Regions from separate parts of the Pseudomonas sp. NPDC087185 genome, predicted to be linked through region 2. Evidence: riboswitches for the same ligand, from Rfam matches in the RefSeq annotation. Region 2 holds a riboswitch; the other holds the start of a gene.

Region 1 (9,144 bases), on a different contig from region 2:
AAGCGATACTGGGCGCGCCCGGCCTGCTTGGCCGAATACATTGCAGCGTCGGCACAGCGGATCAGGCTGTCGATGTCCTGGCCGTCGCGCGGGCAGATGCTGACCCCGACACTGGGGCTGGTGTTGACCTCCTGGCCGTCAAGGGCATAGGTCGCCGAGAGCTTTTGCACCAAGTTGCGCACCCAGTTGTTGATCTGTTCTTCGCTGCGTTCACCCGCCAGCAGCACCACGAATTCGTCGCCGCCAAAGCGCGAGGCTTCGTCGCCTGGTTCGAGCAGGCGCTGGATGCGCCCAGCCACGGCCTGCAGCAGCAGGTCGCCGATCTTGTGCCCGAGCGAGTCGTTGATCGACTTGAAGCGGTCCATGTCGATGAACAGGATTGCCATCAACCGGCGCTTGCCGCGTTGCCGGGTCAGTGCCAGGCCTGCGACTTCGACGAACTGGCGGCGGTTGTGCAAACCGCTGAGGTGGTCGGTGGCGGCGGCATGGCTGCTGCGCCGGTGTTCGTCCTCCAGGCGCCCGATCAGTTGCTGGTTGACCTGCTGCGCGTGCTCCAGGGCACTGAAGGCTTCCTGGCGCTTGCCCAGCAGACGCAAGGTCCAGGCCAGGCTGGCGAGGATCATCAGGGTCATGCTCAGGTTCAGCCAGAACTGCCGCGAGTAGGCCAGGGCGGTGGGGGCGAGGATTTCGTCATAGCGCTGGCTGACCACGATGCTGAAGCCGCGTTCGTCGGTGCGCCGGTACAGGCTTTGGTAAGGGTTGCCTGCCGCGTACTGGACCAGCAAACCCGACTCGCTACCCAGGGCCGGCAGGCCGGGCTCGAACGCGTCGCCGGCGACGACCACGCCACTGGTGTCGATACGCAGGCGCTCCTGGCCGTCATCCTGCAACAGGCGCATCAAACCAGTCGTGCCCAGGTCGATGTGCTGGAACAACACGGCGAGGTAGCCAATATCCAGCTGAACCACGAGGATATTGTCGATTTCGCGGCCCGGCAGGTTGGTCAAGGGCAGGAGGAAGGGCAGGCGCCAGTTCGGCATGGCTGGCGGGGTGAGCGCGGGCGCGGTTCGCGGCAGGAAGGGTTTGAAACCGTAGTGGGCCACGTGCAGTTTCAGCTGTTGCAGCCAGTCTTCCGGCAGCGCTGGCGCTTCATCGCTGTGGCTCGCCGAGAGCAGCCGCCCGTTGCGGTCGTACAGGCTCATGCGCTTGAACACCGGGTCTTCGGCCAGCAACCGGGCCAGGCTCAGGTTGCCCTGGCGCAGCACTTTCATGTCGTCCTGGGTGACGCGACCTACGGCCTGCGCACGGTCAACCAGCTGGCGCAGGCTTTCGCCGACGATGCTGGCGAGGTTCAGATGCTCGGCCGCCTTGGCCCGCAACGCATCCTGGCGTGCGGCAGCCTTCTGGCTGAAGTGCAGCCCCCAAAGGAAGGTGAGGGTGGCTGCACAGAGCATCAGGATCAACAGGCGCAGCAGGCCTGCAGACGAGAGAAAACGGCGTATCACGGCTGGTGTTCCCGACCCTGGGTGATGGTCGAAAAATACGACAGCCAGATGACAGGCTCATGACTGATGGCTAAATGCCGTTAAGGTTTTCCCCGATCTGCCAGGGGGGCCTGCAGCCGCGTGGTTTCCTCTTCGAGGTAGCTGAGCAAGGCAGCGACCTCGGCGTCGCCCAATCGCATGTTGGGCATGGCCAGGCGGTTGTACTGTTCAAAGAGCAGCGTGGCCAGCGGGTCCTTTTCGGCGAGCATCTGGTCCGGCTCCTTGAGCCAGCGGGCCAGCCAGCGGGCTTCACGCTGGCGGGTGACACCGAGCAAGTCGGGGCCGATGCCAGGTTGACCGGGTTCGGTGTTACCCACCGAATGGCAGGACGAACAGCGGGTGCGGAAAATCTGCTCGCCGCTGCTGGGTGGGCGGATGTCGGGGGCGCTGGCGTAGTCGTTGGCCATTGCCGCGGCCTGCTTCCAGTTGTGCAGGCTGTTGCCCAGGCGGTCGGCGAGGATGTAGGGGCTTTCGAAGGGCGAGGCTTTCATCCAGCGGCCGGTGGCCTGGTTACCGATGATCAGGCTCAGGTTGTGGTCCTTCGAGCGGCCGTTTTCCAGGCCTTCTATATACAGGCCCAGGCGCCGGCGCAGGTGTTCGATGTCGCCGGGTTCACCGGTGAGCAGGGTCCACCCAGGGCCGATGCCGAACTGTTCGGCGTAGCGTTTGAGCGTTGCGGGGGTGTCGTTGTACGGGTCGATGCTGATGGAATAGAGGAAGATGTCCTTGCCCACGCGGTCGCCGAGGATCTTCTGGACTTGTCGCAGGCGCGCGGTTTCGACCGGGCAGGAGTCGGAACAGCCGGTGAAGATGAAGTTGATCGCGACGACCTTGTCCTTGATCAGGTCGTCGAAGAAGTGGACTTGCTGGCCGTCCTGGGTGAGCAAGCGGGTATTGGGGAAGTAATCGGCGCCCCAAGGGCTGGTGCCTTGGGCCTGGATCGGGATTTGTGCTTGAGCCTGCAGCACTGGCTTGATCGGCCAGTAGTGGGTGCTGGCGGCGAACAGGGAGAGTGCGAGCAGAACACGCCATGAGCCGGTCATGATGCAGTCCTCTTGTGTTATTTCAGGGTCTGTTTAGGCCCTATCGCCGGCAAGCCGGCGATAGGGCTGCAAAGCAGCCCCCGCCTTACCTGATGCTGACCGGGGCGGTCACGCTCTGCCCCAGCGTCGACTTCACGGTTACCGTCGCAGGCGTGGCCGGGCCACTGCCGGTGGTGGTGACCGACAACCGCCAGCGTGCCCCGGTGGTCGCCGCTGTCAGCGTGGCGGTACCCAGGTTCAGCGGCCCGCTGGTGGTTGCGGCAGTCACCGTGATGCTGTTGCCCGTGGCCACCGAGGTGGTACCGGACACGTCCCAGGTGTAGCGGTTGTTGCTGCGCAACTGCACCGATGCACTGCTGACCTGGATCTCGTCCATGGCCACCGCCGGGCCCACTGCAATGCTGACCGTGGCCGGTGCCACTGACTCGGCCCCTTTGGCATCACGCGCCGAGTAATTGAAGCTGGCGGTGAAGGGGGTGGGCACCGTCGCCGGCGGGGTATAGGTGACGACAGTGCCATCGGTGCTCACCGAACCCTTGCCGGAATCCGGTTGGCTCAGGCCTATGACGCTCAGCGGCAGGTTGCCCTCCGGGTCGGTGTCGTTCGCCAGCACATTGAGCACGATCGGTTTGCCGGCCGTGGTGGCTGCACTGTCGTTCACGGCCACTGGTGGCTTGTTGCTGGTGTCGTCGCCACCGCCATGGCCACTGCTGGTGCGGAAGGTCGGCAGGCCGACCGAGGCGACGTACTGCACGCCGTCCCAGCCCGGCAACGGGGTCGGCATCACCTGGAATTGCCCTGGGTGCTCGATGTCCCAGCGCAGCAGCATCGAGGAGTCTTCATGCTGGGTGTTGTGGCAATGCTCCATGTAGGTCCCGGCGAACTCGCGGAAGCGAATCGCCATTTCAACCTCTTCGGAGGAGTCCACCTCGGAGCCGATCCGATACACGTCCTTGCGTGCCCATTTTTCCCACTCAGGCGGCGCCTTGCCATCGCGGCTGAGGATCACACCTTCTTCGAAGTGCACGTGCACCGGGTGGCTCCAGCCGTTGCCGCCGTTCTTGATCTTCCACACTTCCAGGGTGCCGTCGCCGCTGAAGCCGCCGTCGGTGGCTTCGTTCGTCAATTGCGCGGCGGCCGTGATGCGCCGTGGGTCCATGCTGTAGCCGAAGCCGCCGTCGGTCTTGATGGTCCAGGGTGCGGTGTCGGTGCCGTCGGAGCGGCCGAAGATGAACTCGCGGTGGCGGGCGGCATTGATCTTGTCCTTGTCGGCCTGGGCGGTGCGGTCGATGGTCAGCGGGATCATCTTCAGGCCTTCGGCCTTGCCGGGCTTGGCGGGCTCGTAGGCGGTTGGGTCCATGCTCACGTCCTGACCGCTGTAGGGCTGCACCAGCAACTGCATGAACTTGCCCACCACCGGGTCGCCGTTGTCCCATTCCGGCCCTTTGCTGGTCTGCTTGATGACCGCCTTGTATTTCTCCGACAAAACATCGGCCAGCGCGATGGCCTGTTTCGGGCCCTTGCCGGTTTCGTGCTCCATCAGGTTGACGAAGTACAGCTTGTCGCCGGCCTTGATGCCGTTCTTGGCGAAGTTGATGATGATGTCGTAGCGCTCGGCAATGGCCTGCAACGGCAGGATGCCATTATTGTCCTGCAGGTTGCCGTCAGCATTGAGGTCCAGGGTGCCGTCGAATGGCACCGCGTGTTCCATGATGTTGCCGTCGTTGGCAATCATGTGGAACGGCACGCGTGCATAGGACACATTGGAGCCGCTCGGGCCTTTGAATTCACCGCTGCTGCCTGCGATTTCACGCACCACGGCGAACTTGAAGTAGCGCGACACCGAACCATTGAGAATGCGGAAGCGGTAGCTGCGCGCGCGTACCTTGAGCGTGGGCTGGTACTGCCAGTTGACCAGGATCTGATCGCCCAGGAACCCGTCGGTATTGAACGGGTTGAACCACAGCTGGCCGTTCTGATCCCAGGCCTTGTCGGCGATCACCAGGTTAACGTCGTAGTCGCGGTTGCCCCAGGCCATGCCGCTACCGCTTGGGAAGCGCAGGTTGACACCGTCCTGCAGGGCTTCGTTGCCGCGGTCCAGGGCGCTGTAGTAGTTCATCATCACGGCATTGCCTTTGTAGACGTTCTGCGCCGTGAAATCCATCATGTGGTCGTGGAACCAGTGGGTACTCATGGTTTCGCGCCAGTCGCCGCGAATCTTGATGCTGCCGTTCTGGCAGGTCTTCAGGCCAGGGGATGCGTCGTTGACGAACAGGGTTTCGCCCGGCGCGCAGGGGAATGCTGCGCGGGGGTCCTGGGCGCGGGTGTTGATGGTGTCATAGCCGGCCAGCTGGATCGGCCAGCGGTAGTCGTAGTACTGGCCGGGGAAGAAGTAGGCGTTGGCGAAACCATCGCTCTCGGCCGGGGAATGGCCGTTGTGCTCGTGGGTCGAGATGGTGTGCAGGCCGAACCCGGCGTTGGCGGCCGGGTCGATCGGCAACGCGTTGTAGTGGCGCATGAGCACCGGCTGGCCGTAGCGGACCATCAGCAACTTGGTAGGGAAGGTGCCGTCGAACGTCCACAGTGACTTGTGGTTCTGCAGCGGCATGTTCGGGTGAAAGCGCGTGTCGATGCCTTTGGTGGTGCCGAGCGTGGTGGGGATATCCGAGGTCTGGTAGTACAACCCACCTGGCGCGAATTCGCCCACGGCATAGTTGTGCAGCTGCTTGCGGTCACGCAGCCCCTGGTTGATGCGCGCACCCGCCTGTGCGGTCTTGAACGCGGCCTGGGGGTAGAACTCGTTCCAGCGCTGGTGCGACCAGCCTTTTCCTGGCGGCCGGCCTTCCGCCGGCGAGCCGACCGAATTGCGATTGAGGAACATCTCGATCTGCGCCTTCCACGGGTTGCGGTCCAACACGTTGGAATACTGGGTCGGGAACGGGTACAGCCCGGGTTGCTTGAGGAAGGCTTCCAGGGCGTTGCCGTTCGGGCTGCTGCGGGCGACGATGTCAGGGTCCTGTGCCGGTGCCGCACCGAGCGTGGGGACAGGGAACGTCAGGCTGGGCGGCGGCAGGCTCGGGTCGAGTTTCTCCGGGCCGAACTCTTCGAACAGCAGCAGCTGCTGGGTGAAGGGTTGCGCGCCATACAGCGGGCTGGGCTTGCCGTTGGTAGGGTAATTGCGTGAGGTCTGCATGGCCGGTGGCAGCACGTTGTCGACGCGGTTGGTGTCGCGGTCGCCATAGACACCGTCCTTGAGCTCAAGCGAGCCCTGGTTGGCCTCGGGCAGTGTAAGCAGGTTGAGCAGGGCCGGGTTCGGATCTGCCGGTTGGTCGTCAAAGTGGGAAGGGTCCGTTGGCGGCGGCTGGCTGACATCATCCATAGAGCCAGCCACGGCACCGTGCTGCCCAAGGCTGAGGATCATCGCGGTCACAGCGGTCAATCTGAACAGGGGGCGGCAGGGGTGGATCACGGCAGCTTTTTTCATCGCCTTATGCCTCGGTCGCAGCTAAATGGCTTGGGGCCATCAATGGCGTATTGCCTCGTTTTACTGGCCGGAGCAACGGCTGTGCCAAGTAATCTTTTGTTAAACAAAACCTTGTCGGAACTGATGCGACATAAACGTTGTCGCGTCAAAAAATGGGTATAGGTACCCACAAGCGGGTATGGCAAGGCCCAGTTCTGGTGATTTGCCCCGTGACAACCCCGGTGCAGGTGCTGTATACCTGCACCCCACCAAGGGGCGTCCGGCAACGGGCTGAGAGACCGCTGGCACAGCAGCGCGGTGACCCTTCGAACCTGATCCGGATCATGCCGGCGAAGGGATGGGACGAACGACCTGCCTTTTTGCCGGCCTCATTGCGAGGCCGCTCCATGCCGCACCGTAACGGTCTCGCTGTCACCCCATGGAGTGCAGCACCATGACCGAACGCTTCACTGAAACCCTGCGCCGCCAGAGCGAACCGACCTGGTCGGCTGCCGTTGGCCACCGCTTCGTCACTGAGCTGTGCGACGGCAGCGTGGCGGACCCGATCATGGTCCGCTACCTGGTCCAGGACCATCGCTTTCTCGACAGCTTCCTGACCTTGCTGGGCGCCGCCATCGCCACCGCCGATACCTTCGAGGCACGGCTGCGCTTCGGCCGTTTCGCCGGGATGATTTCCAGCGACGAAAACACCTACTTCCTGCGTGCCTTCGAGGCGCTGGATGTAAGCCCTGCGCAGCGCGTCGAAGCGAAGGACACGGTACCCACTGCCGGCTTCAAAGCGATCATGCAGGAAGCCGCCGCCACCCGTTCGTATGCCGCGGCGCTGGCCGTGCTGAACGTGGCCGAGGGCCTGTACCTGGATTGGGCAAGCAAAGCCGCCAAACCCTTGCCCGGCAACTTTGTGCATGCCGAATGGATCACCCTGCACGACAACCCGGCGTTCGCTGAGTTTGTCGCCTTCCTGCAGGCGGAACTCGACCGTGTAGGGCCGCAAGCGGCTGCGCTGAGCCGCGATTTCTATGCGCGCACCGTGGCACTGGAGCTCGCCTTCTTCGACGCCCTCTTTGAGGAGGAGGCCTGAGCATGGATATCTTCGAGCGCCTGAAAGCCGCCACCACACCGCAGTGGGCCAGCTACGTGGACCACGATTTCGTGCGGCAGATGGGTGAGGGCACCTTGAGCGAGGAGGCCTTCCGGACGTACCTGGTGCAGGACTACCTGTTCCTGATCCAGTTCGCCCGCGCCTGGGCACTGGCCGCCTACAAGAGCCGCCTGCCGGCCGACATTCGCGCTGCGCAGGCTGGCCTGGCGGCCATCCTCGATGAAACCGAGCTGCACCTGCGCCTGTGTGCGCGCTGGGGCCTGTCGCAGGCCGATATCGAGGCGGCGCCCGAGCACCAGGCTACGGTGGCCTACACGCGTTATGTGCTTGACTGCGGCGCTGCCGGCGACCTGCTGGAGCTGCACGTGGCGTTGGCGCCGTGCGTGATTGGCTACGCCGAAATTGGCCGCACGCTGGCGCAGCAGATCGGTGACCTGAGCAATCACCCTTACCGGGAGTGGATTGGCGAATATGCCGGCGAAGGTTACCAGGGCGTGGCGGCGGCGGCACGCAAGCACCTCGATGAGCTGGCGGCACGCAGCATGACCGAGCAGCGCTTTGTCGAGCTGGCGGGGATCTTCGGCCAGGCTTCGCGGCTGGAGGCGGATTTCTGGCAGATGGGGTTGGATGGGGTGGCATAACCCACCTTGCTGGTCGCGGCCCCTGTGGAGCGGGTTGATCGGGGCACCGAAACACGGGCGAAGCCCGTGCTATCGACCGCGGTAGAGTTCAATTACTGACCATCAACTCCGGCCCCAGGTAGCCGTTGACCAGCGCGATATCATCATCCCCCAGGCTGCCCACCGAAGACGCCAGGCGCAAGCGTGACATCAGGTAGCGCAACTTGGCCTCGAACAGGTCATGCCGGGCCACGAACAGCAACTCCTCGGCATTGAGCACATCCGAGTTGGTGCTGGTGCCGCCTTCCTTGAAGCCCTTGCGTGTCGACAGCAGCGAGCGTTCGTTGGAGGCCACGGCTTTCTCCAGCGCACGCACCCGCAACGCGCCGCTTTGCACGCCACGGTACTCCCGGGTGGTGCCGGAAATCACTTCCTGGCGCGTAGCGTCGAGTTCATCCAGCGCCTTGGAACTGTTGGCCGAGGCCTGGCGCGTCAGCGCACTGACACCGCCACCGCTGTACAGCGGAATATTCAGCTCCAGGCCAATCGAGCTGTAGTGGTTGCGCTGGTTCAGCTCGGAGATCGACTGGCTTTCGCCGGCGGTGTAACCCGCGACAAAGTCGAGGGTCGGATAATGGCCAGCCCGTGCGCGTTTGACTTCCTCTTCGGCCAGCTCGTAGCTGTGCCGGCGGGCATGGATCAACGGGCTATCGGCCTGGGCCTTGACCAGCCAGTCCTGCAGGTTGCTCGGCAGCAACGGCGGCGTATCGAAGGCAGGCTGCAGAGTGGTCAGCGAGTCAGGCGTTTCGCCGATGTATTCCTCCAGCTTGCGTCGCGTATTAACCAGGTTGTCCTGCGCCTCGATCAGCTCGGCTTCGGCCAGGTCGCGCCGGGCGGCCGATTCGTCGATGTCGGTGATGGTGCCGTCACCCAGCTCCATGCGCCGCCTGGCCGACGCCAGTTGCTCCTCGAATGCACTCAGTTTGGCCTTGGCCAGGGTGATGGTTTCACTGGCCAGGAGCACGTCGAAATAACTGTCGGCCAGGCGCACCGCAGCGTCCTGGCTCTTGGCATCGAACACCGCGACGCTGTAGTCGGCGCGCTGCTGGCCCTGGTGGTACTCGGCCATTTTCTGTTTATTGAACACGGGTTGGCGCAGGCGCACGCTGGCGCCTTTGGAGTCGTAGTCGAGGTCGCGGTCAAGGCCGTTCTGGCGTTGGCTGCCATTGATCTTGTTGTAGTAGGCCGAGCCATTGATCTGCGGCAGCAGGCCCGCCTGGCCGATGGCGCGGTTCTCGGCGCCGGCCTGCTTCTCGTGCACGGCGGCCTGGTAGATAGGCCCCTGGTACTG
Region 2 (9,144 bases):
AGGCTCCTCCTTGCGTCGGGCCCCCTCAGGGGCGGCTCAATGCTGGCCCAGGATACGGGCGACGGTGGCCACGTTGTGGGCCAGGTGCAGCGGGTTGATGGTGCCGACGATAGCACTGCTGACGCCTGGGTGGGCGAACAGCAACTCGAAACTGGCCTGTACCGGGTCGACACCGGGCGCAAGGCAGACATGCCCGCTGGCCAAGGCCTTCTTCACCAGGATGGCCTTGCCGTGTGCGGCAGCGTAGTCCAGCACCGGGCGTTCCGCCTGCTCGTTGAGGTTATAGGTGACCATGGCGCAGTCGCCCTGTTCCAGCGCCTTGAGGCCACCGGCGACGGTCTTGCCCGAGAGGCCGTAGCCGAGGATCTTGCCTTCCTGCTTGAGCGCGGCAAGCGTCTGGTAGACCTCCTCGTGCTCGAGGATTGCCAGGTCGTTGCCATCGGAGTGCACCAGCACCAGGTCGATGCGGTCGGTCTCCAGCCGGCGCAGGCTGCGCTCGACCGAACGGCGGGTGTGCGCCGCGCTGAAGTCGAAGCGTGACTGGCCGGCCTCGAATTCTTCGCCGACCTTGCTGACGATCACCCATTCATCGCGCTGGCCACGCAGCAGCGGGCCCAGGCGTTCTTCGCTGCGGCCATAGGCGGGCGCCGTATCGATCAGGTTGATGCCCAGCTGGCGCGCCTGGGCCAGCAGCATGCGGGCTTCATCATCACCGGGGATGGTGAAGCCGTTGGGGTATTTCACGCCCTGGTCGCGGCCAAGCTTGACCGTGCCCAGGCCCAAGGGGGACACCGTGAAGCCGGTACTGCCCAGCGGCCGGTGAAAGTCGTGCAGGGTCGGCAGGCTCATGGCAGCAGTTGCTCCCAGGCCGGCACGCCGAGGGGCGGGCGCGGCAGTTCGCTGAGGGCTGCTTGGGCGCTTGGGCGAATACCGTCGCGCTCCAGGCTGGCCAGCACGCGATCACTGAAGTCGGGGGCCAAGGCCAGCTTGGTCGGCCAGCCCACCAGCAGGCGCTGCTGATCGGCGAGGAAGGCGTTGTCCGGGCGCACCAGGCCGGATTGCGCAGGCTCGGCGCGGTCGACGCGCAGCGTTGCCCAACGCACCAGGCTCTGGTCGACCCACGGCAGCAGGTTGGCGATTTCCTTCTGCGCTGCAGCGATCTGCGCTGCGGGCTCGCGTGCCACGCCATCGGCCTCGGCCAGGTCGCCGCCGAGGTACCAGACCCATTGGCCATCAGCCGCCGGGTGGGTGGTGATGGTCACGCGCGGCTTGGGGCCGCCACCCAGGCAGTGGGCATACAGCGGTTTGAGGTTCGGGCCCTTGGCCATCACCATGTGCAGCGGGCGGGTTTGCATCGCCGGCTGGTTCAGGCCCAGCGCCTGCAGCAAGCCTTCAGTACCGGCGCCGGCACTGAGCACGATGCGCTGGGCACGGATTTCACGGTCATCCACACGCAGTCCGACCAACGCTTCACCTTCGCGCAAAGGTTCGATGCGCTCACCCGCCAGTAACGAGTCGCCGGCCAGCTCGGCCAGGTTGGCCAGCAGGCTGGGCACGTCGATGACCAATTCTGCCAGGCGATAGACCTTGCCCTTGAACGCGCGGTCCTGCAGCGCTGGCGGCAGTTGGTCGCCCTTGACCTGGTCGACCCTGCCACGCACCGCCTTGCTGGCGAAGAAACTGGTGAGGTTGCCGGCCAGGGTGCCGGGCGACCATAGGTAGTGCGCGTCGGAGAGCAGACGGGTATGCCCGAGGTCGAGCTCGCCGCTGCCGGCCAACGCCTCGCGCCAGCGTCGCGGCATGTCGGCGATGGCTTCCGAGGCGCCGGTGAGGGCGCCATGCAGGGCGTATTTGGTGCCGCCATGAATGATGCCCTGGGACTTGATGGTCTGCTCGCCGCCGAGGCTGGCGCGCTCCACCAGCACTGTCGAGTAACCCAGGCGGCGCAGGCGGGCGTTCAGCCACAGGCCTGCGACCCCGGCGCCGACGATCAGCACGTCAGTGGAAATGGCGGTTGGCATGGCGGTACCTCGAAGACTGGGACAGCTGGCAAGTATACAGCCCGCATCAATGCCCGGCAGTCTTCGAGAACAGCTGAATCACCACCACCCCGCCAACGATCATGGCCATGCCCAGCATCGCCGGCACATCCAGCTTCTGCCCGTAGATCACCAGCGCTGCCACGCTGATCAGCACGATGCCCAGCCCGGACCAGATGGCATAGGCGATGCCCACGGGAATGCTGCGCACCACCAGGGTCAGCATCCAGAACGCGATGGCGTAGCCGACCACCATCAGCAGCAGGGGCAGCGGTGTGCTCAGGCCTTTGACCGCCTTCATGGAAGCGGTGGCGACCACTTCGGCGCAGATGGCGATAGCGAGGTAGGTGTAGGCATTCATGCTGGCATTCTCCGGTTGCTGGTCGGGCATTCTAGGCCCTGCCTGGATGCGGTAAAGTCATTACCTATCACCCCTGGAGATAGGTTGATGGCCGAACAATGGAATCTCGAACAACTGCGCCTCTTTGTGCGGGTGGTCGAACTGCGCTCGTTTTCCGCTGTCGCCCGCGAGCAGCGCAAGGCGCAGTCGGCGGTCAGCAATGCCATCGCTCTGCTCGAAGCGGACCTGGGCGTTACCCTGTTCGAGCGCAGCAGCGGGCGGCAGCCGAAACTTACCGAAAACGGCACCGCACTGCTGGAAGATGCCCGCGAACTGTTGCGCCAGTGCGAACGCCTGGATGGCCGGGCGCTGGCCTTGATGCGTGGGCAGGAAGCCTTGCTGCGGGTTGCGCAGGACGAGGCCATGCCCTACCAACCGGTGATCGACAGCCTGGACGAACTGGCCAGCCGTTTCCCCTATCTGGAGGTCCAACTGGCCAGCGCTGCGCAGGGTGATGTGGCGCGCAAGCTGGTGGAGCGGCGCGCCGACCTGGGGCTGTTCTTCCATCATGAAAGCATGCCGGCGTCGCTGGAGCGGCGCGCCCTGGGCAGCGTGGAGATGGTCACGGTGTGCGCCGTCGACCACCCTTTGGCGCGCGAACGGCAGGTGACGCGCCAGCAACTGGCACGTCACCGCCAGCTGCTCATCACGCCGCAGCAAAGCGGCTACCCCGGCGGCGAGGCCATCAGCCCGCAGGTCTGGCGTGCCGACAGCTTCTATGCCATGGCCGAATTGCTGATGCGTGGTCTCGGTTGGGCCTGGCTGCCACGGCATGTGGTGCAGTACCCGACCTACCAGGCGCAGATGGTCGAGCTGGCCAGCGAATGGCGGCCACCGGCATTGGTCGTCGAACTGGCCTGGCGCCGCGACGAACCGCTGGGCCCGGCCGCGCAATGGCTGGCTGAGCGCTTTGCAGTACACCTGCGTGCTATCGGGTAAACTTCGCCGCCATGAACAGAACTCTCTATACCCTGCTGTTTCACCTGGGCCTGCCACTGGTTGCGCTGCGCCTGTACCTGCGTGCCCGCAAGGCGCCGGCCTACCGCCAGCGTATCGGCGAACGCTTCGCCCGCAACCTGCCGGCGATGCGCCAGGGCGGTATCTGGGTGCATGCCGTCTCGGTGGGTGAAAGCATCGCTGCGGCACCCATGGTGCGCGCACTGCTCAAGGCCTACCCGAACCTGCCGATCACGCTCACCTGCATGACCCCGACCGGCTCCGAACGGATTCGCGCGATGTTCGCCGATGAACCGCGCATCCAGCATTGCTACCTGCCCTATGACCTGCCGTGGGCGGCGGGGCGCTTTCTCGACCATGTGAAGCCAACGCTGGGCATCATCATGGAAACCGAACTCTGGCCCAATCACATCCACCAGTGCGCCAGGCGCGGTATCCCGGTGGCCCTGGCCAACGCCCGCTTGTCCGAGCGCTCGGCCCGTGGTTATGCGCGTTTCGCCAACCTGACCCGGCCGATGCTCGCGGAGATGAGCCTGATTGCGGTACAGACCGAGACCGAGGCGCAGCGCTTTCGCGATCTCGGCGCGCGCCCTGAATGCGTGCAGGTGACCGGCTCGATCAAGTTCGACCTGAAGGTCGACGAGCAGTTGTTGCCACGCGCCCATGCGTTGCGCGATCAGTGGGGCGCACGCCAGCGCCCGGTGTGGATCGCCGCCAGTACCCATGAGGGTGAGGACGCACTGGTCCTTCAGGCGCATCGCAAGCTGTTGCAGGTGCACGGCGATGCGTTGCTGATCCTGGTGCCGCGCCACCCCGAACGGTTCGACGCGGTACATGCCTTGTGCGCCGAACAGTTCGCCACCGTGCGCCGCTCTGCCGGTACTGCAGTCGACTCCGATACCCGCGTACTGCTCGGCGATACCATGGGCGAGTTGCTGTTCCTCTTCGCCCTGGCCGACATCGCCTTCGTTGGCGGCAGCCTGGTCGCTACCGGCGGGCACAACCCGCTGGAGCCGGCGGCACTGGCGTTGCCGGTGATCATGGGGCCACACGTGTTCAACTTCCTTGAGATCAGCGCAATGCTGCGTGTGGCAGGGGCGTTGCAGCAGGTGGACGATGCCGACGGTTTGGCTGAGGCGGTGCGCAGGCTGGTGGAATTACCGCAGGATGCGCAGCGCATGGGCGAGGCGGGCAGGGCGGTGATGCGGGCTAATCAGGGGGCTTTGCAGCGGTTGCTGGAGGGGCTTGCTGCACTGATCCGCTGAAGGTAGCGGTGGCTTCTTCGCGGGCAAGCCCGTTCCCACAGGGCGGGTGCATGCCTTCAGACCCTGTGGGAGCGCCCTTGCCCGCGATTGGACGACGCCTATCTCAAGGCCTGCGCTCGAAGTTTTTCGCCGCCGCCGCCGCCAGGTCTGGTGGCAGGAAGTCCTTGTCCGGGTTGTAGTCCGGTTTCAGGTAGCGCTTGAGGTCGGTGAGGTCCTGCGGGCTCAAGGTCCCGGCGGCCTGCTTCAGGCTCAGGTTGTCGAGAATGTAGTCATAGCGGCTGTTGTTGTAGTCGCGCACCGAGGTGTACAGCTGGCGCTGGGCATCGAGCACGTCGACGATGTTGCGGGTGCCAACCTGGTAGCCGATTTCGGTGGCTTCCAGCGCGCTCTGGTTGGAAATGATCGACTGCTTGCGGGCCTGCACCTGTTCCACGTCGGTGTTCACCGCGCGGTGCAGGTTGCGCGTGTTCTCTACTACCTGGCGGCGCAGGCTCTCGCGTTGCTGCTCGCTCTGACTCAGGCGCTGGTACGCCTCGCGCACCTGCGAGCTGGTCAGGCCGCCGCTGTAGATCGGGATGTTCAGCTGCAGGCCGATGCTGGTCTGCTCCACATCACCGCTGTAGCGCACGCCCAGTTGCGAGGGGTTGGTGAAGCCGAGGTTGTCGTTGTCGCCTTTCTGGTACTTGGCCACCGCATCCAGGGTCGGGGCATGGCCGGCCTTGCGCTGGCGCAGGGTTTCTTCGGCGGCATTGACGGCGTAGTTGGTCGCCAGCAGGTTGAGGTTCTGCCGCCCGGCAGTCTCGACCCAGGCTTTGGCATCGTTGGGCGTGGGCACCTGGATCGGCAGGGTGTGGACCACGCCCTGGATCGACGAGTACTCACGGTTGGTCAGCGTCACCAAGGCCTCGAAGGCATCCTGTACCTGACGCTCGGCGATGATCCGGTTGGCCCGGGCCGTGTCGTAGCTGGCCTGGGACTGCAGCACGTCGGTCTTGTCGGACAGGCCCACGTCGAAACGCTCGTTGGACTGGTCGAGCTGGCGCTTGAAGGCGGCTTCCTCGGCCTTGGTCGCGGCCAGGTTGTCTTGGGCGCGGAGCACGGCGAAATAATTTTGCGCGGTCTGCAGGATCAGGTTCTGCTCGGTGGCGGACAACTCCAGCGCCGCCTGCTCGTTGACCGCCTCGGCCGCCTGCAACTGGAACCAGCGGTCGGCACGAAACACCGGCTGCGCCAGGGTCGCGCTCCAGGAGTTGCCACTGCGGTTGGAGGTGGTCGACGGCTCGTCGAGCTTGGTGCGGGTGTTCAGCATCTCGGCACCCGCCGACAGGTTTGGCAGCAGGCCGGCGCGGGCCTGGGGCACCACTTCGCGGCGGGCGCCATAGTCGGCGCGGGCGGCGGCAAGATCGGCGTTATTGTCGACCGCTTCCTGATAGACGCTGACCAGGTCGGTCTTTACCGTCGTGGGCACATCCGCTGCCCAGACCACTCCGTTGGACGCACAAGACACGGCTATCGCCAGTGAGAGTTTGCGCAGCATAGAGGCAATCCTTGTACGAAATTTAATTACTGAACTGTTGAGTATCGAATGACGGGCCAGTGTAAAGGCGCGCGCAGCCGGCAACAATCGCCGAATGCACCTTTCATCATCGTTACGATTTACCCGCTTGGCTTTGCCGACCACTCCAGTCTAGACTGCGCATGTTCTTGTCGGGGTGCCTTGAAGCAAAGGCTGAGATCGCAAAGTTGCGGATCCCGTTGAACCTGATCAGGTTAGCGCCTGCGTAGGGAACAAGATTGCTCGCCTTCCCGGGGAGCCTCTTGTGCCAGGTCCGGGATTGTCACAGCTGCACGCAGCTCACGGCACCCCCATGTATCCGGCACTGCACACCCGTCAAGGGGTGCGTCCGCGTCTTTCAGGTTCTCCCCGACATTCCACCGCTAGGAAGCTGTCTGGAGAGCCTGTGATGAGCAAACAAGAAAAAACGATCAACCTCAGCGAGTCGGCGCAAGTCGATCAGCAGTCCGTGCAACCGTTCCCGCGTTCGCGCAAGGTGTATGTCGAAGGCTCGCGCCCGGACATCCGCGTGCCGATGCGCGAAATCAGCCTGCACGACACCCCCACCGACTTCGGCGGCGAAACCAACGCCCCGGTGCTGGTGTATGACACATCCGGCCCATACACCGACCCCAACGTCATCATCGACGTGCGCAAAGGCCTGGCCGATGTACGCTCGGCCTGGATCGACGCGCGTGGCGACACCGAGCGCCTGGGTGGCCTGAGCTCGAACTTCGGCCAGCAGCGCCTTAACGATACCGAGCTTGCCAAGCTGCGCTTCAACCACGTGCGCAACCCGCGCCGCGCCAAGGCGGGTGCCAACGTCTCGCAGATGCACTACGCCCGCCAGGGCATCATCACCGCTGAGATGGAATACGTCGCCATCCGCGAGAACATGAAGCTGCAGGAAGCCCGCGCCGCCGGCCTGCTCAAGCAGCAGCACGCCGGCCACAGCTTCGGTGCCAACATCCCGAAAGTGATCACGCCTGAGTTCGTGCGTGAGGAAATCGCCCGCGGCCGCGCGATCATCCCGGCCAACATCAACCACACGGAACTGGAGCCGATGATCATCGGCCGCAACTTCCTGGTGAAGATCAACGGCAACATCGGCAACAGCGCCCTGGGCTCCTCGATCGAGGAAGAAGTGGCCAAGCTGACCTGGGGCATTCGCTGGGGCTCGGACACGGTCATGGACCTGTCCACCGGCAAGCACATCCACGAAACCCGCGAGTGGATCATCCGCAACTCGCCGGTGCCGATCGGTACCGTACCGATCTATCAGGCCCTGGAGAAAGTCAACGGCGTGGCCGAGGACCTGACCTGGGAGCTGTTCCGCGACACCCTGATCGAACAGGCCGAGCAGGGCGTGGACTACTTCACCATCCATGCCGGCGTGCTGTTGCGTTACGTGCCGCTGACCGCCAAGCGGGTTACCGGCATCGTCAGCCGCGGCGGTTCGATCATGGCCAAGTGGTGCCTGGCGCATCACCAGGAGAACTTCCTGTACACGCATTTCGACGAGATCTGCGAAATCATGAAGGCCTACGACGTCAGCTTCTCGCTGGGCGATGGCCTGCGCCCGGGCTCGATCGCCGACGCCAACGATGCCGCGCAGTTCGGTGAGCTGGAAACCCTCGGCGAGCTGACCAAGATCGCCTGGAAGCACGATGTGCAGTGCATGATCGAAGGCCCGGGCCACGTGCCGATGCAGCTGATCAAGGAGAACATGGACAAGCAGCTGGAATGCTGCGACGAGGCGCCGTTCTACACCCTCGGCCCGCTGACCACCGACATCGCCCCCGGCTACGACCACATCACCTCGGGCATCGGTGCGGCGATGATCGGCTGGTTTGGCTGCGCCATGCTCTGCTATGTCACGCCCAAGGAACACCTGGGCCTGCCGAACAAGGATGACGTCAAGACCGGCATCATCACCTACAAGATCGCCGCCCATGCCGCCGACCTTGCCAAGGGCCACCCGGGCGCGCAGATTCGCGACAACGCCTTGTCCAAGGCGCGTTTCGAGTTCCGCTGGGAAGACCAGTTCAACCTCGGCCTGGACCCGGACACCGCGCGTGCTTACCACGACGAGACCCTGCCGAAGGAATCGGCCAAGGTCGCGCACTTCTGCTCGATGTGCGGGCCGAAGTTCTGCTCGATGAAGATCACCCAGGAAGTGCGTGAATACGCCGCCAACCTGCGCATCGATGCGGTGGATGTGTCGGTCGAGGAAGGCATGCGCGAGCAGGCCGAGCGGTTCCGCCAGGAAGGCAGCCAGCTGTATCACAAGGTGTAAGGCTCCAGGTGCAGCGGCGGTCCGTCGCTGCTTTTACATCGGGGCCGCACAGCGGCCGAACTGGCCCGATTTACGGGTTTGGCTCACTTCAATTCTTTCGGCGATACAACAATGACAACCCCCAGCCATTTCTCCCCCGACCACCCGGTCCCCACCCACCAGCGCCCGTTCGGCGGTCGCGACCTGTTCTCGCTGTGGTTCTCGCTCGGCATCGGCCTGATGGTTCTGCAGGTGGGCGCCATGCTCGCCCCAGGCCTGGGCCTGGCCGGCGCCGTGCTCGCTATCGCCCTGGGCACCGGCGTGGGTGTGCTGCTGCTGGGTGCTGCTGGCGTGATCGGCAGCGACACCGGCCTGTCCGCCATGGCCACCCTGCGCCTGAGCCTGGGCAGCCACGGCGCCCGCTTGCCGGCGCTGCTCAACCTGTTGCAACTGGTCGGCTGGGGGGCGTTCGAGATCATCGTCATGCGTGACGCCGCCAGCCTGCTGGGCGCGCGGACCTTCGGTGAAGGCAGCCTGTGGAATAGCCCGATGTTCTGGACCCTGTGCTTTGGTGGCCTGGCCACCTTGCTGGCGGTCAGCGGGCCGCTGGCGTTCGTGCGCAAGGTGCTGCGCAAGTGGGGCATCTGGGTGCT

Evidence for each region. A riboswitch is a leader RNA that binds a small molecule or an ion and turns the genes downstream of it on or off. The one in region 2 is predicted to bind thiamine pyrophosphate.
Region 1: it holds a riboswitch for thiamine pyrophosphate, as region 2 does, so the genes downstream of both, ACIPIJ_RS10435 (TenA family protein) here and thiC (phosphomethylpyrimidine synthase ThiC) in region 2, are expected to answer to the same signal.

Annotation. Positions count from the first base shown of each region.
Region 1 is NZ_JBIUZK010000003.1:39,833-48,976, forward strand. It holds gene ACIPIJ_RS10420 (putative bifunctional diguanylate cyclase/phosphodiesterase) at 1-1,505, opposite strand, end outside; gene ACIPIJ_RS10425 (SCO family protein) at 1,586-2,587, opposite strand; gene ACIPIJ_RS10430 (Ig-like domain-containing protein) at 2,673-6,071, opposite strand; TPP riboswitch at 6,313-6,426, shown strand; gene ACIPIJ_RS10435 (TenA family protein) at 6,505-7,152, shown strand; gene tenA (thiaminase II) at 7,149-7,814, shown strand; gene ACIPIJ_RS10445 (TolC family outer membrane protein) at 7,903-9,144, opposite strand, start outside.
Region 2 is NZ_JBIUZK010000005.1:406,805-415,948, forward strand. It holds gene ACIPIJ_RS19435 (aldo/keto reductase) at 37-849, opposite strand; gene ACIPIJ_RS19440 (NAD(P)/FAD-dependent oxidoreductase) at 846-2,021, opposite strand; gene ACIPIJ_RS19445 (DMT family transporter) at 2,068-2,400, opposite strand; gene ACIPIJ_RS19450 (LysR family transcriptional regulator) at 2,488-3,378, shown strand; gene waaA (lipid IV(A) 3-deoxy-D-manno-octulosonic acid transferase) at 3,390-4,661, shown strand; gene ACIPIJ_RS19460 (TolC family outer membrane protein) at 4,765-6,198, opposite strand; TPP riboswitch at 6,360-6,466, shown strand; gene thiC (phosphomethylpyrimidine synthase ThiC) at 6,626-8,512, shown strand; gene cytX (putative hydroxymethylpyrimidine transporter CytX) at 8,624-9,144, shown strand, end outside.